2 regions of the Cellulosimicrobium sp. GQ32 genome follow, and region 1 is predicted to be linked to the other one. Evidence: riboswitches for the same ligand, from Rfam matches in the RefSeq annotation. Region 1 holds a riboswitch; the other holds the start of a gene.
What was found. A riboswitch is a leader RNA that binds a small molecule or an ion and turns the genes downstream of it on or off. The one in region 1 is predicted to bind thiamine pyrophosphate.
Positions count from the first base shown of each region.

Region 2: it holds a riboswitch for thiamine pyrophosphate, as region 1 does, so the genes downstream of both, AC6CH9_RS15565 (TenA family protein) here and AC6CH9_RS11350 (thiamine ABC transporter substrate-binding protein) in region 1, are expected to answer to the same signal.

Region 1 covers NZ_JCAXEP010000006.1:19,339-31,226, forward strand. Annotated here, with positions in the region: gene AC6CH9_RS11340 (ABC transporter permease) at 1-1,289, opposite strand, end outside; gene AC6CH9_RS11345 (ABC transporter ATP-binding protein) at 1,286-2,158, opposite strand; TPP riboswitch at 2,384-2,488, shown strand; gene AC6CH9_RS11350 (thiamine ABC transporter substrate-binding protein) at 2,571-3,662, shown strand; gene AC6CH9_RS11355 (ABC transporter permease) at 3,709-5,424, shown strand; gene AC6CH9_RS11360 (ABC transporter ATP-binding protein) at 5,427-6,554, shown strand; gene AC6CH9_RS11365 (DUF4235 domain-containing protein) at 6,636-6,959, shown strand; gene AC6CH9_RS11370 (response regulator transcription factor) at 7,078-7,710, opposite strand; gene AC6CH9_RS11375 (sensor histidine kinase) at 7,800-9,035, opposite strand; gene AC6CH9_RS11380 (DUF6069 family protein) at 9,261-9,725, shown strand; gene AC6CH9_RS11385 (dihydrofolate reductase family protein) at 9,909-10,529, shown strand; gene AC6CH9_RS11390 (SpoIIE family protein phosphatase) at 10,487-11,888, opposite strand, start outside.
Region 2 covers NZ_JCAXEP010000009.1:201,504-213,391, forward strand. Annotated here, with positions in the region: gene AC6CH9_RS15530 (PadR family transcriptional regulator) at 148-480, shown strand; gene AC6CH9_RS15535 (hypothetical protein) at 480-1,928, shown strand; gene AC6CH9_RS15540 (NAD(P)/FAD-dependent oxidoreductase) at 2,120-3,610, shown strand; tRNA gene AC6CH9_RS15545 (tRNA-Leu) at 3,761-3,834, shown strand; gene AC6CH9_RS15550 (VOC family protein) at 3,841-4,236, opposite strand; gene AC6CH9_RS15555 (alpha/beta hydrolase) at 4,341-4,985, opposite strand; gene AC6CH9_RS15560 (VOC family protein) at 4,982-5,908, opposite strand; TPP riboswitch at 5,998-6,122, shown strand; gene AC6CH9_RS15565 (TenA family protein) at 6,113-6,865, shown strand; gene AC6CH9_RS15570 (helix-turn-helix domain-containing protein) at 6,971-7,474, shown strand; gene AC6CH9_RS15575 (DUF6882 domain-containing protein) at 7,576-8,553, shown strand; gene AC6CH9_RS15580 (ClpP family protease) at 8,651-9,256, opposite strand; gene AC6CH9_RS15585 (ClpP family protease) at 9,256-9,894, opposite strand; partial or broken gene AC6CH9_RS15590 (fibronectin type III domain-containing protein) at 9,991-11,888, opposite strand, start outside.

The DNA.
Region 1 (11,888 bases):
ACCGCCGCGGCGCCCACCACGAGCCCGATGCCGGCGAGCAGGGTCAGCGTCCCCGCGACCACCCGGGCGACCCCTGGACCGGCGGGGCGCACGACGTCGGCCCGCATGGCCTCGACGGGCCGGACGAGCGCCGCGTGCCGCGCGGGCAGGGCCGCCGCGACGACGGACACCACGACCCCGACGACGAGGGGGACCACGATCCCGGCCGTCGTCACGGGCAGCGACCCGGCGAGCTCCATGCCCACCGCGCCGAGCCCGGCCCGCGCGAGCTCGGCGAGCCCGAACCCGGCGGCGACGCCCAGCACCGCCCCGACGACCCCGACGACCGCGGCCTGCCCCAGCACGGACGCGAACACCTGGGCCGGCGACGCCCCGACGGCGCGCAGGAGCGCGAGCTCGCGCGTGCGGCGGCGCACGTGCATCGCGAACGTGTTGGTGATGATGAACGTGCCGACGAACAGGGCGAGCGCGGCGAACACGAGCAGGAACGTCGACACGAAGCCGAGCTGGTCGGCGATCGCGCTGCTCGTCTCGTCGCGCAGGTCGGCACCCGTCACGGCCTCGGCACCGGCGGGGAGCGCCGTCGCGACGGCGTCGCGCAGCGCCTCGGGGGAGACGTCGTCGGCGGCGTGCAGGGCGATCGACGGCACCATGCCGTCCGGCGCGTACGTCGCGGCCGCGGTCGTCGCGTCGAGCAGGACGATGGTCGCGCCCGCCATCGGTGCGGACAGCGAGAGCTCGCCGACGACCCGCACGGGCCGCACCTCGTCCCCGAGCACGACGTCGGTCGTGTCGCCCACGGCGAGCCCGGACGCCTCGAGCGTCGCGGACTCGAGCGCGACCTCCCCGCCGTTCGCCGGTGCGCGGCCGTCGACCACGCGTGGCCCGGGGTCGCGCGGGTCGTACCCGACCGCCATGCTCGGCGCCTGGGTGCTCAGCACCGCGGTGCCGTCGGCGCCGACGAGGACGGCGGGGCCGCTCACCTCCGCGAGCGCGAGGTCGACGTCGTCGCGCGCGTCGAGCGTGTGGGCCAGGTCCGCCGGGACGAGGCTGCGGGTCCCGCCGAGCTGCGCCGGGTCCTCGAGCGCGGAACCGGCGGCGGTCCCGCCGCGCACGTACGCGTCGGCCTGGATCGACGACGCGACGATGCCGTCGAACGTCGACGCGAGCATCGCGCGCAGCGCGAACGTACCCGTGACGAACGCGACGCCGATCGTCACCGCGAGCACGGACAGCACGAGCTGTGCGCCGTGCGCGCGCACGCCGCGCAGCGCGATCCGGCCCATCATCGGGCGGCCGCCGGTGCGTGCGCCGGGTCGGTGGCGTGCGCGCCCGCGGGCGCGGGCGTGAGAGTACCGAGCGTGTCGAGGACGGCCTGCGGCGTGGGGTCGCGCAGCTCGGTGACGAGGCGGCCGTCGGCGAGGAACAGGACGCGGTGCGCGTAGGACGCCGCCGTGGGGTCGTGGGTGACCATGGCGACGGACTGGCCGAGGTCGTCCACCGAGGCGCGCAGGAAGCCGAGCACCTCGGCGGCCGCGCGCGAGTCGAGGTTGCCCGTCGGCTCGTCCGCGAACACGACCGCCGGCCGGGACACGAGCGCCCGCGCGCACGCGACGCGCTGCTGCTGCCCGCCCGAGAGCTCCGCCGGGCGGTGCCCGAGCCGCGGGCGCAGCCCGACGGCGTCGACCACCCGGTCGAACCACTCCTGGTCCACGGGCCGCCGCGCGATCGCGAGCGGGAGCACGATGTTCTCCTCCGCCGTGAGCGTCGGGACGAGGTTGAACGACTGGAAGACGAACCCGATGCGCGTGCGCCGCAGCCGCGTCAGGCGCCGCTCGCTCATCGCCGACACCGTCTCGCCGTCCACGACGACGGTCCCCGCCGTGGGGGAGTCGAGCCCCGCGAGGCAGTGCATGAGGGTCGACTTGCCCGACCCGGACGGGCCCATGATCGCGGTCAGACGTCCCCGCTCGAGGTCGACGTCGACGCCGTCGAGCGCACGCACCGCGGCCTCGCCGCGCCCGTACGTCTTCACCAGCCCGCGCGCGGTCGCGATCGCGGGTCGTGCACCGCCCTCAGCGCCTTCAGTGCCCTCGGCGCCCTCAGCGGGCGGGCCCTCGCGCGGGGTGCTCCGCTGTGCCGCACCTGTCGTCGTCACGTCCTCGTCCGTCCTCTCGTCGTGCCGCTGCGCGGGAGCGTCGTGGCTCGCCGGGCGGCGTCGTCCTGTGGCGGCCGCCGGGGCTCCCGGCGGTCGTACCGACCCTCCCGCGGCGCGCGTCCCCGCGGCATCGGGGGCGGGCCCCGAACCGTCCCTGGTCCGCGGTCGCTGGTGCTCAGGGTTCTCTCAGGGGACTCTCCGGGTGAGGGGCCGGTGTAGGCTCGCGGTGAACGACAGGGGAGCTCCTGGAGGAGCTGAGAGTGCGGACCACCGCAGACCCTCGAACCTGATCCGGTTAGCACCGGTGGAGGAAGTCGGGAATCTCGATCACCTGCTCGCGCGGTTCGTCGCGCCCACCCGGCGTACGGCTCGTCGGGCCGGTGGACCCCTCCTGAACGTCCAGGGAGGACACATGCAGCACACGACCACCGTCGCCCGCCGCGGCCGAGCCCTCGCGACCGGCGTGGGCGCGACGCTCGCGCTCCTCGCCCTCGCGGCCTGCTCGGGTGGTGACGGCGCCGGGGGCGACGACGCGTCGTCGGGCAGCGGGAGCACGGTCACGCTGGTGACCCACGACTCCTTCGCGGTGAGCGACGACGTGCTCGCCGCGTTCGAGGAGGAGAGCGGGCTCACCGTCGAGCAGGTCGCGCCCGGCGACGGCGGCGCGCTGGTCAACCAGCTGATCCTCACGAAGGACTCGCCCCTCGGCGACGTCGTGTTCGGGATCGACAACACCTTCGCGTCGCGCGCGATCGACGAGGGCGTCCTCGAGCCGTACACGCCCGCGGACGTCTCGGAGTCCGCCGCGTCGTACGCGGTCGGCGACGGCGGCGAGCTCACCGCCGTCGACCTCGGTGACGTGTGCGTCAACGTGGACCACGCGTGGTTCGCCGACGCCGGGATCCCGGAGCCCGTGACGCTCGAGGACCTGGCGAAGCCGGAGTACCGGGACCTCCTCGTCGTGACCAACCCCGCGACGTCGTCGCCGGGCCTCGCGTTCCTCCTCGCGACCGTCGGGGCGTTCGGCGAGGACGGCTGGGAGGACTACTGGGCCGACCTGCGCGCCAACGGCGTGAAGGTCGTGGACGGGTGGTCGGACGCCTACTACGTCGACTTCTCCGGCTCGGAGGGCGCCGGGCCGCGCCCGCTCGTGCTGTCGTACTCGACGTCGCCCGCCTTCACGCTCACCGAGGACGGCTCCGCGTCCACGACCGGCGCGCTGCTCGACACGTGCTTCCGCCAGGTCGAGTACGCGGGCGTGCTCGCGAACGCGAAGAACCCCGAGGGCGCGCAGCAGCTCGTCGACTTCCTCGTGAGCGAGGCGTTCCAGGCCGACGTACCGGGGCAGATGTACATGTACCCCGCCGACGACTCCGTCGCGCTCCCCGACGGCTGGGCCGAGTTCGCCCCGCTCGCCGACGAGCCCTTCGAGGTCGCCCCCGCCGACATCTCGGCGCACCGCGACGAGTGGATCAAGGCATGGACGGCGACGGTCGTCGACTGACGCCCGGTCCACGAGCGACCACGGCTCTACCTCGCGAGGTAGAGCCGTGGTGAGGGGCCGGGCCCTCTGGCGGGGCGGCGTCGGGCGCGCGGTGCTGTGGGGTCTGGCGGCGGCGGTGCCGCTGGTGTTCCTCGGGGTGTTCTTCGCGTGGCCGGTGGTCACGCTCGTGGCGCGCGGGTTCGTCGGGGACGACGGCGGCCTCGACCTGTCCGGGTTCGCGGAGGTCTTCTCCCAGCCGCGGACGTGGCGCATCCTCGGGCTGACGCTGTGGCAGGCCGTGCTCGGCACGGCGTTCTCGCTGCTGCTCGGCGTGCCCGGCGCCTACGTGCTGTACCGGTGCCGGTTCCCCGGGCGGCGGGTCGTGCGCGCGCTCGTCACCGTGCCGTTCGTGCTCCCGACCGTCGTCGTCGGCGTCGCGTTCCGGTCGCTGCTCGTGCAGGGCGGCCCCCTCGGGTTCCTGGGGCTCGACGAGACGTTCGCAGCGATCGTCGTCGCGCTCGTGTTCTTCAACTACTCGGTCGTCGTGCGCACGGTAGGCGGGCTGTGGGAGCACCTCGACCCGCGCGCCGAGCAGGCGGCGCGGGCGCTCGGCGCGACGCCGTGGCGCGCGTTCCGCACGGTGACGCTCCCCGCGCTGACGCCCGCCGTCGCGAGCGCCGCGTCGATCGTCTTCCTGTTCTGCGCGACGGCGTTCGGCGTCGTGCTCGTGCTCGGCGGCATCCGCTACGGGACGATCGAGACGGAGATCTGGATCCAGACCACGCAGTTCCTCGACCTGCGCACGGCCGCCGTGCTGTCGGTCGTGCAGCTCGTGGTCGTCGCGGCGGCGCTCACGGTGGCGAACCGCACGCGGGCCCGGCGCGAGCGCGCCCTGAACCTGTCGTCCTCGGCGTCGTCCGCGCACCCGCTGCGCCTGTGGCGCGACGGCCGCCCGACGGGCGACCTCGCGCCCGCGGCGCTCACCGCGGCCGTGGTCGTCGTGCTCGTCGGCCTGCCGCTCGGCACGCTCGTCGTGCGCTCGTTCCGCGTCCCGGGCGGCGGCTGGGGGCTCGACAACTACGCGAACCTCGGCACCACGGGCGGGCGCAACGCGCTGTCCGTGACGGTGTGGGAGGCGGCGGCCAACTCGCTGCGCACCGCCGCGCTCGCGACCGTGCTCGCCGTCGTGATCGGCGGGCTCGTCGCGCTCGTCGTGTCGCGGCGCCCGCGCTCGCGGGGCGGGCGACGGGCGATCTCCGTGCTCGACTCGGTCTTCATGCTGCCGCTCGGGGTCTCCGCCGTGACGGTCGGCTTCGGCTTCCTGATCACGCTCGACCGGCCGCTCGGCCTCGACGTCGACCTGCGTACGTCGGGCCTGCTCGTGCCGATCGCACAGGCGGTCGTCGCGATCCCGCTCGTCGTGCGGACGGTCCTGCCGACGCTGCGCGCGATCGACCCGCGCCTGCGCGAGGCCGCCGCGACCCTCGGCGCCGCGCCCGGTCGGGTGTTCCGCACCGTCGACGGCCCGATCGCCGCTCGCTCGCTCGGCCTCGCCGTCGGGTTCGCGTTCGCGGTCTCGCTCGGGGAGTTCGGTGCGACGTCCTTCCTCGCCCGTCCGGACAGCGCCACGCTGCCGGTCGTGATCTTCCGGCTCATCGGGCGCCCGGGGGCCGAGAACTACGGCATGGCGCTCGCGGCGAGCGTCGTGCTCGCGCTGCTCACCGCGACCGTCATGCTGCTCGCCGAGCGGTTGCGCGGCGACCGACCCGGAGGAGAGTTCTGATGGTGCAGACCGACCCCGCCCCGGCGCGCGCGGGCGCGCCGGAGCCGTCGCGCCCCGCCGCCGAGCCCGACGCGGCACCCGACGCCGTGCCCGGGGAGGGCGCCGGGCTCGCGGTGCGCGACGTCGTCGTGCGCTACGGCGGGGGTGCGCGCACGGACCCCGGCACGACGGCGGTCGCGGGCGTCACGCTCGACGTCGCGCCCGGCGAGGTGCTCGCCCTGCTCGGGCCGAGCGGCTGCGGCAAGTCGAGCCTGCTGCGCGCCGTCGCGGGGCTCGAGCCCGTCGCGGCGGGAGAGATCCGCTGGGACGGGCGCGACCTCACGGGCGTCCCCGTCCACCGGCGCGGGTTCGGTCTGATGTTCCAGGAGGGTCAGCTCTTCCCGCACCGCGACGTCGCGGGGAACGTCGCGTACGGCATCGCGGGGCTGCCCCGCGCCGAGCGCGACGCGCGCGTGACCGAGCTGCTCGACGTCGTCGGGCTCGCCGGGTACGAGCGCCGCGCCGTCGCGACGCTCAGCGGGGGAGAGCGCCAGCGGGTCGCGCTCGCGCGGTCGCTCGCGCCGCGGCCTCGGCTGCTCCTGCTCGACGAGCCGCTCTCCGCGCTCGACCGCGGGCTGCGCGAGCGCCTCGCGCTCGACCTGCGCGAGGCGCTGCGTGCCACCGGGACGACGGCCGTCTTCGTCACCCACGACCACGACGAGGCGTTCACCGTCGCCGACCGTGTCGCCGTCATGGACGCGGGCCGGCTCCTCCAGGTCGCGCCGCCGGAGGACCTGTGGCGCGCCCCTGCGTCGCTCCGCGTGGCGGAGTTCCTCGGCTACCAGGCGTTCGTCCCCCGCGGCGACGGGACCGTGCTCGCGGTCGGCCCGCGCGGGCTGCGGCTCGTGACCGAAGGTGTCCCCGCGTCGTCGGACGACACCTGGGCAGCGACCGTCGTCGGCAGCGTGTTCCGCCGGGGTGCGGTCGAGGTCACAGTCGACGTCGTCCTCCCCGGCGCCGACCACGGCGCACCGGTTCGCCTCGTGGCGCTCGCGGGCGGCGGCGCGGGGGGACTCGAGGAGGGGCCCGAGACCGGCGCCCGGGTGCACGTCGCGCCCGATCTGGCGGGCTGCGCCGTCGTCCCGGGCTGACGGCCCGCAGACGGAGCTCACAGACGATGCTCGCAGGTCGTGCGACGCGCGAGAGAGCCGGAGCCGACCTAGCGTCGAGGGATGAGCGACGACGTGACGGCGGGGACGCATCCCCCGGAGAAGACCGGCGGCAAGGCCGCGAAGATCCTCTACCGCCCCGTGGGGCTCGCCAGCTCGATCGTGGGCGGGCTGGTCGCGGGCCAGGTGTTCAAGCAGGTGTACAAGCGCGTCACCCCGGGGCACCGCTCCGACGCGCCCAAGCCGCTCGAGTCCGAGTACTCGCTGCGCGAGATCCTCGTCGCGGCGCTGATCCAGGGCGCGATCTTCGCCGCGGTGAAGGCGCTCATCGACCGCGGCGGCGCCCGGGCGTTCGAGCGCTGGACGGGGGAGTGGCCCGGCGACTGATCTCACCCTCTGGCCGAACACGACATGAGGGCCGTTATCGGGGGCAGAACGACCGCCAAGTCGTGCTCGACGGCGGGCCAAGTCGTGGTGGGCCACGGATCGGGTGGGAGGTCCGTGCTCAGTCCAGGCCGGCGGCGTGGACGAGCAGCGCGACCTGCGTCCGGTTCTCCAGGCCGAGCTTGAGCAGCACGTTCGACACGTGGGCCTTGACCGTCGGGACGCTGAGGAACAGGGCCGCCGCGATCTCCGCGTTCGCCGCGCCGCGGCCCAGCTCGACGGCGACGTCCCGCTCCCGGCCGGTGAGCGTGCCGAGCGCCGCCCGGGCGCGGTCGCGCTCGCCGCCCGCGTCTGCGACCGACGTCATGAGACGCCGCGCGATCTCCGGTGACAGCACCGGCTCGCCCGCGGCGGCCGCGCGGACGGCTGCCACGATCCGCTCGGGCGGCATGTCCTTGAGCAGGTAGCCGGCCGCCCCGGCGTGCAGCGCGCCGACGACCTCGTCGTCGCTGTCGAACGTCGTGAGCACGACGACGGCCGGGGCGCCCGGCCGCGACCGCACCCGCCGCGTGGCCTCGATCCCGTCGACCCGCGGCATGCGCAGGTCCATGAGCACGACGTCGGTCGGGTGCGCGTCGAGCACGGCCGGGACCTCGGCCCCGTCCGCGGCCTCGCCGACGACCTCGATGCCGTGGGCGCCGTCGAGCATGAGCCGCAGGCCGGCGCGGACGAGCGCGTCGTCGTCGACGATCACGAGCCGGGTCCGCGGCGCGTCCTGCGGGACCGCTCCGTCGTCGTGCCGATCGCGCACGCGGGCCCCGTCCCCGCGCCCACCCTGGTCGCTCACGCGTCCCACGGTAGCCGGACGTCGAGGACGAACCCGTCGTCCCGCGCCCCGGCGTCGAGGGTCCCGCCGAGCAGGGCGACGCGCTCGCGCAGCCCGACGAGCCCGGTGCCCGTCCCCTCGTCGGAGGCCACTCCGACGGCGCCGCCGACCGCGACGAGGCGAGGACCGCCGTCGGACACCGTGACGCGCACCTCGCCCGCCCGTGCCGCGACGCGCAGGACGACGGGGCTGCCGGGCGCGTGCCGGCGGGCGTTCGTCAGCCCTTCCTGCGCGACGCGGAAGGCCGCGACCTCGACGGTCCGTGGCACGTCCGCCGAGCCCGACCGCTCGTAGGTGACGTCGCCGCCCGCTTCGCGCGCCTCGGCGACGAGGCGGTCGACGTCGTCGAGCGTCGGCTGGGGGGCGGGGGCGCCCTCGACGTCGCCGGGTTCGGCGCGCAGCACCCGGACGACGTCGCGCAGGTCGCCGAGCGCGGAGCTCACCCCGGCCCGGACCAGGCCCGCGGCGCGAGCGAGCTGCGCCGGGTCGGCGTCGGGGCGGTACTTGAGCGCACCGGCCGTCGCGGCGAGGAGCGAGAGCCGATGGGCGAGGGTGTCGTGCATCTCGCGGGCGATCCGCGTGCGCTCCGCGACCCGCGCCTCGACGACGCGGCGCTCCTGCTCGCGCTCGGCGCGCCGGGCGCGGTCGCGCAGCGACCACATCAGCTGGGCCCGCGCCTGCCAGTACATGCCCCAACCGAGCAGGGCGGCGTGCACCGCGAGGTCGCACAGGAGCCACCAGCCGAGCGGCAGCGCCTGCGGCCGCCACAGCGCCTGCACGGCGTGGCCGACGAACCCGGCGACCGCGACCGGGACCGCCGTGCGTGCCGGGTACCAGCGCGCGACCTGGAGGGTCGCGACCGTCGAGGCGGGCGTCGCCGCGCCGGAGTACGCGGAGAGCGACGCGAGCACCAGGGCGCCGAGCACGGGGGCGTCGCGCGGGGACCGCGACCACAGGAGCGGGAGGGCCGCGAGGGCCAGCACCGCGACGGTGACGTCGATCGCGGGCTGCGCGCCGGGGTCGTCCTGGCCGACGATCCCGGCCGTCGCGAGCACGGTGAGCGCGGCGACGGCGAGCCACGCGACGGCGAACGTCCACCAGGGGACGAGCGGGCGGCTCCCGTCACGGCGGGCGGCGGCCGTCGCGAGGACGGGGCGTCCGGCGAGCGGAGGGCAGTCGGTCGGTGTGGTCATGCTCCGGACGCTAGGGCGCGGCGCGGCGGCCGACCACCGACCAAGGTCGGGGGTCGCCGTCCGGCGGGAGGGTCGGGGACCGACCGGGGTCGGGACGGCCGTCGACGTCCGGCCGGTGCGCCGGACGCGGCGCCGCCGCGAGCGTGGGGGACGTCGGCACCCTGCCGGCCGCGGCCCCGGCCGTGTGAGCACGCGGCCCTCGTCGCGTGACGAAGGAGAGGTCCCATGCCCACGACGCCGACCACCTCGAACGCCTCCCGCCACCCCGGCCCGTCCGCGGCCGACGGACGGCAGGTACCGGGCGCCGCGCCGGCCCGACGCCGCGTCCCCCGCTGGTCCGTCCCGCTCGTCGCCGCGGCGGTCGCCGCCGTCGTGCTGCTCGTCGGGACGGCGTTCGGCGTCGACCCGGAGGTGCGCACCGCGACAGGCACCCAGACCGTCGGCGTCGTCGCGGCGGTCGTCACCGCGCTCGTCGTCGGGTACGCCGCGTGGGGTGTGCGCGCCCTGCTCGGCCGGGTGTCGGCCCGTCGCCCCCGCCGGGGCGAGCCCGCGTGGCTGGTGACGTGCGCCGTCGCGCTGCTCGTCTCGCTCCTCGGCCCGCTCGGGGCGGCGACGCCCGGAGCGGTGGCGCTCCTCGCCGTCGAGCACCTCGCTGTGGGTGCCACCCTCGCGCTGCCCCTGCGCCGCTGACCCGCCACCCCTCTCCGCGCCGCGGACGACCCGCCGAACACGACATGGCGGTCGCTATCGCACGGATAACGACCGCCATGTCGTGCTCGACCGCGCGCGAGGTCGTGGTCGGCGGGACGATGAGTTCGGGTGGGCGCGAGGGTCTGCCCCGTCGTCTCGCACCCCGACCGGAAGGCCACACCCATGACCGCGACGCTCGTGTCCACCCTGTTCCTCTCGCTCGACGGCGTCGCCGAGATCGACCCGGCGTGGCACTTCCCGTACTTCGACGACAACATGGCCGCCGCCGTGGACGAGGACTACCAGGACGTCGACGCGCTGCTCCTCGGGCGGGTCACGTACGACAGCTTCGCCGGCGCATGGCCCGAGCGGGAGACCGCAGGGGGCGAGGACGCGTCGTTCGCGGCACGCCTCGGCGACATGCGCAAGATCGTCGCGACGCGCGGCGACCAGGAGCTCGGCTGGCGGCACGTCGAGCGGGTCGACGGCGACCTCGTCGAGGCCGTGCGCGCGCTCAAGGAGGAACCGGGCCTGGGCAAGGTGCTCGTCGCGGGGTCGATCTCGGTCGTCCGCCAGCTCCTCGCCGCCGGGCTGCTCGACGAGCTGCGGCTGCTCGTCCACCCCGTCGCGGCGCGCACGGGCGAGCGGCTCTTCGACGAGGGCGAGCCGTACTACCCGCTCACGCTCCTGCGGTCCGAGACCTTCCCGACGGGCGTCGTGCGCCTGGTCTACGCGCCCGCCGAGCCTCCGGCGGAGGTCACCTACGACGACGTCGCGGACAAGGTGCCGTCCGGGGACGCCTGACGCGCGACCGCCACCACGGCGACGTCGTCCTCGCGGCCGGGGTCGTCGAACGCGGCGACGAGCCGGTCGCACAGGACGGCGGGGCCGACGCCCGCGTTCTCGGAGGCGACCCGCGCCAACCGGTCGAGGGCGTCGACGAGCGACCCGCCGCGCCGCTCGACGAGCCCGTCGGTCACGAGCACCAGGAGGTCGCCCGGCCGCAGGACGTCGTGGTGGGCCGGGCGGTCGTCGGGCCTGGCCACCCCGAGGAGCCGCGAGCCGGACTTCGCCCGGTCGACGGTGCCGTCGGCCCGGACGAGGAACGCCGGCAGGTGCCCGGCGTCGGTGAGCTCCAGCGCACCGGAGGCCGGGTCGAGCACGCACACGCACACCGTGACGAACTCGGGGTGGTCGTCGCGCAGCGCCGCGTTGAGCAGGTCGAGCGCCGTGGCGGCCTCGTGCCCCTCGCGCAGGTACGCGCGGAGCGTCATGCGCACCTCGGCCATCACGGTCGCGGCACGCAACGAGTGGCCCTGCACGTCGCCGATGACCACGGCGACGCGCCCGTCCGGGAGGTCGAAGGCGTCGTAGAAGTCACCGCCCACGTCGAGGCGCGCGTCCGACGCCTCGTACCGTGCCGCCACCTCCACCCCGCCCCGCACGCGGAGGCTGGCCGGCAGGAACGCGCTCTGGAGCGCGAGGGCGATGCGGTGCTCCTCGGTGAACGTCCGCAGGTTCGCGAGGGCGACCGTCACCGCCTCGGCGAAGCGACCGGCGGCCTCGTGCTCCTCGTCGGACAGCGGCTCGTCACCGACCTCGACACCGAGCCCGCCGACGAGCGCCCCGGTGCCGTCGACGAGCCAGAAGGTGAACCACGACGAGCGACCGACCCCCGCCTCGGCCAGGAGCGGCCGCCACGGAGCGGGCACCTCGTCCGGCCCGAACAGGGCGGACGTCGCGCCCGTCGGCGGCAGGACCGCCGTCGGCCCCCGACCACGGACGAGCGCGGCGCCCTCCGTCGTGCACACGGAGCGCAGCACGACGCCGGCCTCGGCGACGACCATGGAGACGACCGCACGGCCGAGGACCGCGCACGCGCCGCGCGCCGCGTGGTCGGCGACGGCCTCCGGCGACCTGGCCTCGTGGAGGGGGACGAGCGCGTCCGTGAGCGCCTCGAGCCGCCGCGCCGTCCGGCCCGCGCCGCGCTGGGCGTCGACGCGCCGGCACAGGGCGCTGATGGTCGCCAGGAACTCGTCGCGGTCGAGCGGCTCCGGCAGGTAGGCGTCCGCCCCGCCCTCGAGCCCGGCGGTGCGGGCCGCGGCGTCGACGTCGGTCGCGGACACGTGCAGCACGGGGACGTGGGCCGTCGCCGGGTCGGCC
Region 2 (11,888 bases), on a different contig from region 1:
GGGGAGGGACCCCGGGTTCGCCGTCTGCGGGAACACACGGGCGGCGTGTCGCCGTGCACGGTACTGCGCATCGCGCGGTAGTGTGCATCGCGTGAGCCCGCCACGAACCGGTGGGACGAGTGCCGGGAATGCCCGACGGAGGGTCGGATGGACACCACGCAGCTGCTCAAGGGGGTGCTCGACGCCGCGGTCCTCGCGGCGGTCGAGGCCGAGGACGGGTACGGGTACGACGTCGTGCGACGCCTGCGCGCCGCGGGGCTCGACGACGTCGGGGACGCGTCGGTGTACGGGACGCTGCGGCGCCTGTACGCGAACGGGGCGCTGACGACGTACGTCGTGCCGTCCGACGCCGGGCCGCACCGCAAGTACTACGGGATCAACGCGCAGGGCCGGGCGATGCTCGACCTGCACCGCAAGGAGTGGCAGACGTTCGCGGGCACCGTGTCCGCGCTGCTGCGGACCGGAGAGGTGGCCGCCTGATGAGCACGACGACGTCCGCGCAGCAGCCCGCCGGGACACCCGTGGGCCTGGCGTTCTACGGGCACGTCCACGCGTACGCGCAGCAGGTGCGCGCGCACCTCGCCGACCTGCGCCCGGAGCAGGTCGAGGAGCTCGCCGACGGGCTCGAGGCCGACCTCGCCGAGGCGGTCGTCGACGCGCCGGGTGCGCTGCCGCGCAGCGGCGGCGCCCCTCGTCCGCTTCCCGACGGCGGTCCCACGAGCGGGGCCGGAGAGCTCACCGACGCGCCGGGCGCCGTCGCCGCCGAGAGCGCCGAGGACTCCGCCCTCGACCTCGTCGCGCTCTTCGGCCCGCCCGCGGAGTACGCCGCCGAGCTGCGCGCCGCCGCGGGGCTCCCGCCCGCCGCCGCGCCGGGCGGTGCGCGCCGCCCCCGCATCGGGCTGCGCGGGCGGCTGCTCGTGCTCGGCGGGATCTTCTCGTCCGGGTGGCGCTCGCTGTGGCGGCCCGTGACGTCGACGCCCCAGTGGGCCTCGGTCATGGAGTTCCTGCGGGCCCTGACGCCCGCGTGGTGGATCCTGCGCGGCTGGGTCGCCGCGACGCTGCTGCTCTGGATGTTCGGCGGGTACCAGATCGCGATGCTGCCCCCGGACCTGTCGGCACGGGTCGTCGTGCTCGCGGCCGTCGTCGTGAGCGTGCAGTGGGGGAGGGGCCGGTGGCTGCCCACGACGTGGCTGCCGAAGGTCGTGCGCCCGCTGTCCGTCGCAGCGGCGGTCGTCGCGGCACCCCTCGTCCTGCGCGCCGCGGCAGCCGGGGCGTCCTCCTCCGGCGCGGGCTGGGAGAGCGGGTACCAGCAGGGCGTGGCCGACGCGCGCGTCGGGGTGAACCAGGTCGCGTACGACGGCGGAGGGCCCGGCGGTGACGGCGTGTGGGTCGACGGGATGCAGGTGTCCAACCTGTTCGTGTACGACGCGGCCGGCGACCCGCTGCGCGACGTCCAGGTCTTCGACGACCGCGGCCGGCCGGTGCGCACGGTGACGGAGGAAGGCGCCTACGGGGTCTGGGCCGTCCCGGACGTCGAGGGGTCGTGGTTCTTCCAGCCGACGCTCTCGACGGACGGCCGCGAGCGCTGGAACGTCTACCCCCTGCGCGCGGTCGCCGAGGAGGACGTCGAGTACGCCGACGGCGACGGGCGGCCCGTCCCGGCGACGGGGACGCGCACGCGCGAGATGCCGTGGCCGTTCCTCAAGGCGCCCACCGCGGTGCCCTCGAGCGCGGGCTCGGGCGAGGCGGCGTCGGGCACGGACGAGCCGGGCACCGGCGACGCCGGCGACCAGGGCGGCGCCGCGCCGTCGGGCGACACGACGGACCCGGCCGAGGGCACGGCCCCCGAGCCCGGCCCCACCCCGCCCGCGGGCGGCACGCAGCCGCAGCCCAGCGCGCCGACGCCCGTCGTCGGCGCGATCGGCTGACCGCGGGACCGTCGAACCCGGGATCGCTCCCCAGCCGCGTGTCGTCGTGGGGAGCGACCCGGGGGCCGGTGCCGTCCGCACCGCGCGGAATGTCGCGTCTGCCCCGTGCGCGGGGCGAGCGTGGGGCGCGTCACGCCCGTCTGGCGGACGCTCCGGCTCGCCTGTGCCGCAACCGGTAATACTCTGGAACCATGCCTCAGAATGACCTGACCTCGGTCAGCCGTGCCCAGACCGCTTCGCCGCGGCCCCGCAAGGTGCCCCGCGTCGTCGTCCTCGGCGGCGGCTCCGTGGGTCTGTACGCCGCGCGCCGACTGCGCAAGAAGCTCGGTCGCCGCGAGGCGGCGATCGTCGTCGTCGACCCGCGCCCGTACATGACGTACGCGCCCTTCCTCCCCGAGGCGGCCGCGGGCTCGATCGACGGTCGCGACGTCGTCGCGCCGCACCGCCGTGCGCTCAAGGGCGTCGACGTGCTCCAGGGCAAGGTCGTCGCGATCGACCACGGCGCGCGCCGCGTGACGATCCACCCGGAGGAGGGCGACGACTACTCGGTCACGTACGACCACCTGATCGTCGGCCTCGGCTCGGTGTCGCGCACGCTCCCCATCCCCGGGCTCGCGGAGAACGCGATCGGCTTCAAGAACGTGGAGGAGGCCATCGCGGTCCGCAACCACGTGCTCAACCGCATGGACGTCGCGTCGTCCACCTGGGACGAGCAGCTGCGCCGTCGCATGCTGACGTTCACGTTCGTCGGCGGCGGGTTCGCGGGCGTCGAGGCGATCGCCGAGATCGAGGACATGGCGCGCTACGCGACCCGCAACTACGCGACGATCGAGGAGAAGGACCTCCGCTTCGTCATGATCGAGGGCGCCGGGCGCATCCTGCCCGAGCTCAGCGAGCCCATGGCGGGCTACGCGCTCGAGGAGCTGAAGAAGCGCGGCATCGAGTTCCACCTCAACACGTTCCTGTCGTCGTGCGTGGACGGTCACGTCGTGACGTCCACGGGCGTGGAGTTCGACTCCGACACGATCGTGTGGACCGCGGGCGTCAAGGCGAACCCGGTCATCAAGGAGGCCTCGGACCTCCCCGTGGACAAGATGGGCCGCGTCACGGTGCTCCCGACGCTCCAGGTCGCGGACGCCGACGGCAACGTCGTCCCGAACGCGTGGGCCGCGGGCGACTGCGCCGCCGTCCCGGACGTGCTGAACCCGGGCAAGTTCTGCCCGCCGAACGCGCAGCACGCGATCCGCGAGGCCACGCGCCTGGCCGACAACCTCGCGCTCGAGCTGCACAGCGAGAAGCCGGTCGAGTACCGCCACAAGAGCGTCGGTACCGTCGCGTCCCTCGGCCTGTACAAGGGCGTCGCGGAGCTGTTCGGCGTGTTCAAGCTGCGCGGCGTGCTCGCGTGGCTCATGCACCGCAGCTACCACGTCATGGCGATGCCCACGGGCAACCGCAAGATCCGCATCTTCATCGGCTGGATCGGGCAGTTCCTCCTCGGCCGCGAGCTCGTGTCGCTCGGCTCCCTGCACGACCCGCGCGCGGAGTTCCGCGCCGCGTCGGTGCCGCCCAAGAAGGACGGCGAGCCGGTCAAGCAGACCGCGCAGGGCTCGGCGGCCGCGGCGGAGTCCGGCACGGGCACCGTCGACGCCGACGACCGGACGCCGGCGGCCCAGGCGTCCTGACACCCGTCCGCACCCGCCGGGGTACCCGGCACCTGCCCGACGACGAGGGGCGAGCCGCGCGTACGGCTCGCCCCTCGCGGCGTCCTCGTCCTGGTCGGGTCGAGCGCCGACGGCCCGGTGAGAGCCGCGGTCGCGGTAGATTCGGCGCGCGCCCCCATGGCCCAACTGGCAGAGGCGGCCGGCTTAAACCCGGCGTGTTCCGGGTTCGAGTCCCGGTGGGGGCACCCAGGTCACGAGAGCCCGGTCGGGCCGTCCGGCTCGGGCGGCGGCGCGGCCTCCTGGCCGAGGACCACGACGGTGCCGTCCGGGTCCTGCACGCGCGCGACGCGCTCCCCCCACGGCTGGTCCGTGGGTGGTTCGAGCACCGGCACGCCTGCGGCGGCGAGGTGCTCGACCGCGCGGTCGCAGTCGTCGACGTACACCCACAGCACGATCCGCGTGTCCGCGGGAGGCGGCTCGCCCTGGCCCAGGCCGAGCGGAGACCCGCCCACGCGCAGGCTCACGTAGACGGGCGGCCCGTCGTCCGGGAACGCGTACTCGACGGTCCCGCGCAGCAGGTCGCGGTAGAAGTCGAGCGACCGCTCGAGGTCGGCCACGGTGAGGATCGGGAAGAGGCTGCGGAACATCGGCGTCGCTCCTCGGTGCGCACGGCGGGTGTGCTCCCATCGTGCGCGCGCGACGCCCGGCCCGCGCCCTGTGCCGCCCGCCCGGCGGGGCGTGACCCGGGGTGTCAGGTCGCTGCTCGCCCGACGACGTCGTCGAGGAACGCCCGGACGTCGGCGAGCTCGCGCGCGTCGATGCCGTGGGCGAGGCCGGGGTAGACGCGCTCGACGAGCGTCGAGCGGCCCGGCAGCCACGCGGCGGTGCGGTCGATCGCGTGCGGCGCGATGACCCGGTCGTCGGCGCCGCGGCCCCAGAAGACGGGCGGGCGCGACGCGGCGAGCGCGGCGTCGGCGGGCTGCTCCGCCGCCTGGACGAACCCGCCGAGGACGACGGTCGCCGCCACGCGCTCGGGGCGCGTGCGCAGGAGCTGGGTGGCCATGAGCCCGCCCTGGGAGAACCCGACGGGGACGACCGGCCGCTCGGGGCCGAGCTCGGCGTCGACCCAGTCCCAGACGGCCTCGGTCGCGCGCGCGACGGGCTCGGGGTCGGGGTCGCCCGGCGTGACGATCGGGAACCACGCGAAGCCGCCGTGGGGGAGGGCGAGCGGGGCGCGCAGCGAGACCCAGGGCGCACCGAGGTGCGGGCCGAGGCCGGCGAGGTCCTGCTCGTGGGAGCCGAACCCGTGCAGCAGGACGACGACGGCGCCCGCCGCGGTCGGGCTCGCAGGGTCCGCGTCGGACCGGACCGCGGCGAGCGAGGCGGAGGCGCTCATCGCGCCAGCAGCTCGTCGGTGGTCGTGCCGGGCACGGCCAGCGTGACGCGCGTGCCCCACGGGTCGTGCACGACGACGGAGCGGCCGTCGTCGGCGTGCTGCAACCTGCGGGCGCGCAGGCGGGCGACGAGCGCGTCGAGGTCGTCGCGGCCGGGCACGGTGATCGCCACGTCCCCGAGACCGAGGCTCGCGGCGCGCGGCCCGGCGCCGGCGCTGTTCCAGACGTTCATCGCGACGTGGTGGTGGTACCCGCCGGCGGACGCGAACAGGGCGCCGCTGTACTCGGTGACCGTGGCCTCGAACCCGACGGCGTCGACGTAGAAGTTGTGAGCGGTCGCGATGTCTCCGACCTGGAGATGGACGTGCCCCACGCGCCCGGCCAGCGAGGGCCCGGCGTCGAACGTCTCCTGGTCGAGGTGCGTGCGCAGGTACGCGTTCGGGTCCAGGAACTCCGTCGCCATGCGGATCTGCCCCCGCTCCCGCACCCACGTCTCGCGCGGCCGGTCGGTGTACAGCTCGACGCCGTTGCCCTCGGGGTCGGTGAAGTAGAACGCCTCGCTGACGAGGTGGTCGCTCGACCCGACGAAAGATCCGCGGCGGTCCTGCGCCGCGCGGTAGACGGTCGCGGCGAGGCTGGCGGCGTCGTCGAACAGGAACGCGGTGTGGAACAGTCCGGCCTGGCGCCGGTCGACGGCGGGCAGCCCGGGCGTGTGCACGAGGCGCAGCATGGGTGTCGTGCCGCGGCCGAGCACGCGGTGCACCTCGGTGCCGCGCGAGCGCTCCTCGAGGGGAGCGAGCGCGAACGCGCCCGTGTAGTAGGACGTCATCTGCTCGAGGTCGCCGACGCGCAGCGTGACGGCGTCCATGCTCGTGGACGGGGACAGGAGGCGGTCGCTCGGCGCGCCCGGGGTGCTCGTGGTCATGTCTGCTCCAACTTGTTGTCGCTACAACTATATTCCCACACTCCGCCGGATGCTCCCGACGCGAACGGTGCTTCCTTGCTAGGGTCGCGACGAACCACGCGGGGCGTCCCGCCCGGGCAGCCGGGCCGAGGGACTGAGACGAGCGGTACGGCCGCCCGGACCCGTCGAACCTGATCTCGCTAGCACGAGCGGAGGAACGTGGGCATGACGACGCCTGCTGCCATCACCCTGAACCCTGTCCTCGCGGACGACCCGACCGTGCTCGTCCGGAGGGGGGAGAGCGGCTTCACCGCCGACCTCGCCCGCCGGTACGCGCACCTCTTCGACGAGTTCTACGACCACCCGTTCCTCGCCGGCCTGCGTGACGGGACGGTCGAGCCGGCCGCGGTGCGGCACTACGTCGGTCAGGACCACCAGTACCTCACCGCCTACCTGCGCTGCTACGGCCTCGGCATGGCGCTCGCGCCCGACCGGTCGTGGGCCGCCTACTTCCACGAGAAGGCCGGGTTCCTGCTCGACGACGAGTCGCACGCCCACCACGCGATGTGCGACTTCCTCGGTGTGACCTACGAGGAGGCACAGACGAACCGTCTCGCCCCGAGCGCGCAGGCCTACGTCGACCACATGCTCGCCGCGGGCCGCGACTCGCTCGGCGTGCTGCTCGCCGCGCTCCTGCCGTGCCCGTGGACCTACATCTGGTCGGCGCGGCGGTTCTGGCGCGCAGAGCGGGAGGCGACGCCCGGCGCGATCGGGGCCGACCACCCCCTCGCGGGCTGGTGGGAGTTCTACGCCGCCGAGCGCACCGAGGGCGTCCTGGCCGACCTCCGGGCACGCCTCGACGCGCTCGCCGCCGACGCCGGCGAGGCGGAGCGCGCGCGCATGGAGCGCGCGTTCGAGCTGAGCTGCCGGCACGAGATCCGGTTCTGGCAGATGGCGTGGTCGATCGAGCGGTGGTGACGCCCCTCCCGGGCCGGTGAGCGCCCGACGTCGGGCCTTACGCCAGCAGCAGATCCCCGCCCGGGTGCCTCGGCACCCGGGCGGGAGCGCGGGTAGCGTGACCGCATGGACGCGACGAGCGCGGCGCCGGGCCCGGCGCCGATCGCAGTGCCGAGCAGAGCGACGGCGAGCCCCCGGTCCCGGGAGGGCGGGCGGGCGGAGCCGCTGCTGCGCCACGTCATCGGCGGGATCCTCCGGCGGGCGCGGCTCGCGCAGGGTCGCACGCTCGTCGACGTCGCGGCCTCCGCGCGCGTCTCGACCGCGTACCTGTCCGAGGTGGAGCGCGGCCGCAAGGAGGCGTCCTCCGAGGTGCTGGCGGCCGTCTGCGGCGCGCTCGGCCTGCGCCTCGTCGACCTCGTGGCCCGCACGGGTGAGGAGCTGCGCCCCGTCGCCCCGGTGCGCGTGCTCTCCTCCGTCCGGGATCGCGGCGCGCTCTCCGCGCCGCGGCACCCCGCCCCCGCCGGCGAGCCCGTGCGCGACCTCCCGGTCGCACGCACCACGACCGCGACCGCCACGCTCGCGGTGCGCCCTATCGCGCGCACCGACGACGTCCTGCTCCTCGCGGCCTGAGCCCCGCGGGACTCCGCGGGCCGAGAGCACCCGACGGGTACCTGGTCGGCACCGCGTGTCGTGCCCCGGTGCGGCGGCAGGCGCGCGGCTACCGTCGAGGGATGACGGAGCCGCAGACCGCGCACGGCACGGCAGAGCAGACCGCCCCGGCTCTCCAGGAGCTCGTCGACGACGCCGCGTTCCTCTCGCACGAGCACCAGCTCCACCTCGCCGACCACCACGGTGACGACGCATGGAGCGCCGAGATGGCGGAGGGCACGTTCACCTTCACCACCGCCACCGGTGGGACGACGACGTGCCGGCTCCAGTTCCTCGGCACGGCCGCGCCGGGCCCCGGGAGCTGGATGTGGGCGTGGAACAACGTCAACGGCTTCCCCGACGACGTGCTGCGCGCCGCCGAGAAGACCCGCGAGACCGGGCTGCGCGAGGCGACGGAGGCCGAGCTGCCGCTCACCGACGACCTCCCGTACCGCCTCGCGCTCGCGGCCAAGGCCGTCACCGGCTCCTGGACCCACTACAGCGCCCCCGTCGGCAGCGGGACGCGTGCGTGGTTCCTCCTCGACGCCGCCGGCCTCGCGCTGCCCGCGCCGAGCGTGCCGCGCGTCGTGCGGGTGCTGAGCGAGGGCCTGCTGTCCGTCACGGTCGTCGACCACCGCCGCGCGGTCGCGTCCTACGCGGCCGCGCGCGGCCTGGAGACGACGGACGACGACGGCGCGCTCGTGCTCGTGCTTCCTGACGGGAGCGTGGCCGTCCGGTTCGACGAGCGTGGCCGGATCGCCGGCATCGCGGCGACGGCGCGCCCGGTGTCCGCGCCGGCGCGCGATCCCGAGCCGGGAGCAGCGGGTCCGGACGCCCACGCGCCCGGCGCGGACACCGCCGTCGACCCGGACGCGGACCCCGCGGACGTGCCCGACGCGGACACCTCCGACGTGCCCGACGCGGACACCGCCGACTTCCCCGACGCGGACACTGCCGAGGTGCCGGAACCCGGAGAGCCCGCGGCGACGGGGGAACCGGGCCCGGCGGCCGAGCCCGCGCAGGAGCCACGTCGACGTTCCTGGTTCCGGCGACGCGGGTAGGCCCCGCGCGGCGGCGCACGGCGAGTGCTGCGTCTGCGGCCGAGAGCTGCGTCCCGGGACGCATCCGTCGACCGCGGACGCAGCGCTCGACCCGGGTTCAGGCGGCCGCAGCGAGCTTGCGCGAGGTGACGACGGCGTCCGCGACGCCGTACTCGACGGCCTGGCGCGCGGTGAGCACGAGGTCGCGGTCGGTGTCCGCGCGCAGGCGCTCGACGGTCTGCCCCGTGTGGCGGGACAGGACCTCTTCCGTCTCGGACCGGATCCGCAGGATCTCCTCGGCCTGGATCGACAGGTCGGAGATGGTGCCCTCGCCGCCGCCCGACGGCTGGTGCAGCAGCACGCGCGAGTGCTCGAGCACGAACCGCTTGCCCGGCGTCCCCGCCGCGAGCAGGACGGCCGCGGCCGACGCCGCCTGGCCCATGCAGATGGTCGACACGTCGCAGCGGACGAACTGCATCGTGTCGTAGATCGCCATGAGCGCGGTCGCGGAGCCACCGGGGGAGTTGATGTACAGGCCGATCTCCTGGTCCGGGGCGTCGGACTCCAGGTGGAGGAGCTGAGCCATGACGACGTTCGCGACGCCGTCGTCGATCTCCGTGCCGAGGAAGACGATGCGCTCCGACAGCAGACGGGAGAAGACGTCGAACGCGCGCTCCCCGAGCGGAGTCTTCTCGACGACCGTCGGGATCGTGTAGCTCGCCATCACAGGCCCACCTTCCGAGCCGCGCGGGCGGGGCGGACGTCGTCGACGCTCTCGACGATCCGGTCGACCATGCCGTACTCGAGCGCCTGCTGGGCGGTGAACCAGCGGTCCCGGTCGGAGTCGTCGGCGATGGTCTCGACGCTCTGCCCGGTGCTCTCGGCGGTCAGCCGGTGCATGAGGCCCTTGGTGTAGACGAGGTTCTCGGCCTGGATCGCGATGTCGACCGCGGTGCCGCCGATGCCCGCCGACGGTTGGTGCATCATGATCCGCGCGTGCGGCAGCGCGAGACGTTTGCCCGGCGTGCCCGCGCACAGCAGGAACTGCCCCATGCTCGCGGCGAAGCCCATCGCGACGGTCGACACGTCGTTGGGGATGAGCCGCAGCGTGTCGTAGATGGCCAGCCCGGCGCTCACCGAGCCGCCGGGGGAGTTGATGTACAGCGCGACGTCCGCGCGCGGGTCCTCCGCCGAGAGCAGGAGGAGCTGCGCGCACAGACGGTTCGCGACGGCGTCGTCCACGGCCGTGCCGAGGACGACGATGCGCTGGTGCAGCAGGCGCGTCGTGAGCTGGTCGTCGAAGGACGACGTCGCCGGGGCGGCGGCCTCCGCGTGCGGGGTGCGTGGCGTGTGCGTGGTCATGGCACCACCGTGGCTCGGGCGAGGCCCGGACGGGCGAGGAATCTGCCGTCGGCTCATTCGCCGACGGCAGATCCTCCGACTACTCGAGCAGACGTGTCAGCGCGGCGGCCAGGGCGTGCGCTCGTACGCGGTCCCGTCGATGATCACCCAGACGTTCGCGCCGTTGTTCCGTCCGTAGACGCAGGGGAGGTCGACCCACCCGTTGGCGTTGAGAGTCCGGGTGTACGACCGTCCGGGGGCGACGATGTTGTGGTCGCCACCGAGGTCGGTCATGCACTGGAAGGAATGACTGCCCGACGGGAACGTCCCGTTCGCGTTGACGCGGTAGTTGTTGCAGACGCTGGTGTCAGCACATCCGGCGACCGAGGCAGGCGCACCTCGAGTGACCCAGGCGCGCGGCGGATCGGGGCGCTTGTCGGTCGTGAATGTGCTCTGCCCGCTCCAGGCACCGCAACCGGCCGCGTTGCATGCCCTCGCCTGAAGCCGGAAGGTCTGGTCGTAGTCGGACCCGACGTTGACCGTCTGCCCCGTGCCGGACGTGTTCTGGCTGCCGGAGAGCTGCCACTCGTAGCGCGAGATCCCGTTGCCGCCGTTCGACGAGGGCGCCGAGATCGAGAACTGGCCACGGTTGACGCCGGTACGGGACGCGGAGACCCCGGGTACTCCCGGCTTGTCGTAGGCGTTGATCGACGCCGACGCGGGGCTCGACGTCGAGGTGCCGCCCAGGTTGGTCGCGGTCACGGTGAACGTGTACGAGCCGGGGTTGAGGCCCGTGAAGTCCACCGACGTCCCGGACACCTGCCTGGTCGTCCCGCCCGGCGAGGCCGTCACGGTATAGGCGGTGATCGGGCTGCCGTTGGCGTCGGCCGCGCCCCACGACACGCGCGGGATGCCGCTGTCCTGGGACGACGACCCGACGTTCTGCACGCTCGGCTTCGGTGGGGCCTCCGGACGGCCGTAGGGCACGACCGCAGCGGACGCCGAGCTCTGCGCGGTCACGCCGGCCTTGTTCTCGGCGGTCACGGTGAACGTGTAGGACGACTCGTTGTCGAGCCCGGTCGCCTTGTGGCTGAGCCCCGTGAGGGTCAGCGCCGCCCCGTCGGGCGAGCCGTTGCGGTACCGCTGGAGGTGGTACGCCTTGATGGCGTCACCGTTCTCGAACGGCTGCTCCCACGACACGTCGATCGACCCGCCGTTGAGCGGGGAGTCGGCCGCGCGGTCGGCCCTCGGGGTCTTCGGAACGTCCGGCAGGCCGGCGGGGATCTCCTCGGCGGAGTAGTCGCCCCACTCGGACGGGTCGGGCGCGAGGTTCACGGCCTGGACGCGCACGCGGTACGCGACGCCGTTCGTGAGCCCCGTCCACACGACCTGGTTGCCGGACAGCGCCTGCATCTGGATCGCCCCGCTCGGCGGGGCCGGGGAGATCTCGAGGTTGACCGTCTCGATCGGCGACCGGTCGGTGTAGGTCTTGTTGGTCCAGGTGACGGTGAGCGACTTGTCGCCGAACTCGAGGGTGGGCGCGGCGGGCGGGTCGGGCTTCTCGTCGGGACGTGCTTCGGCGGAGGGCGGGGACGCGGGTCCGTCGCCGACGGCGTTGGTCGCGAAGACGGTGAACGTGTACTTCACGTTGTTGGTGAGGCCGTCGAGCGTGCACGTGGTGGTGCCGCAGGCCTTCTCGTAGCCGTTCTGGGAGCGCACGGTGTAGCCGGTGATCTCGGCGCCGTTGTTGTTCGGCGGGTCCCAGGACAGGACGACCGTCTTGGAGCGGACCTCGTCGACCTGCGGGGTGGCCGGGGCCTCGGGCTTGCCGAGCACCTTGAGCTGGACGCGGCCCTCCACGAGGCGGTCCGGGTCCTTCGTGGCGTCCTGGACGCGGTACACCACGACCATCACGCCGACGAAGGACTCGGCTGGGGTGACGACCACGTTGCCGCCGCTGTAGGTCACGTCTCCGCTGCCTGTCTCGACGCTCGCGCCGACGATCTCCAGCGGGG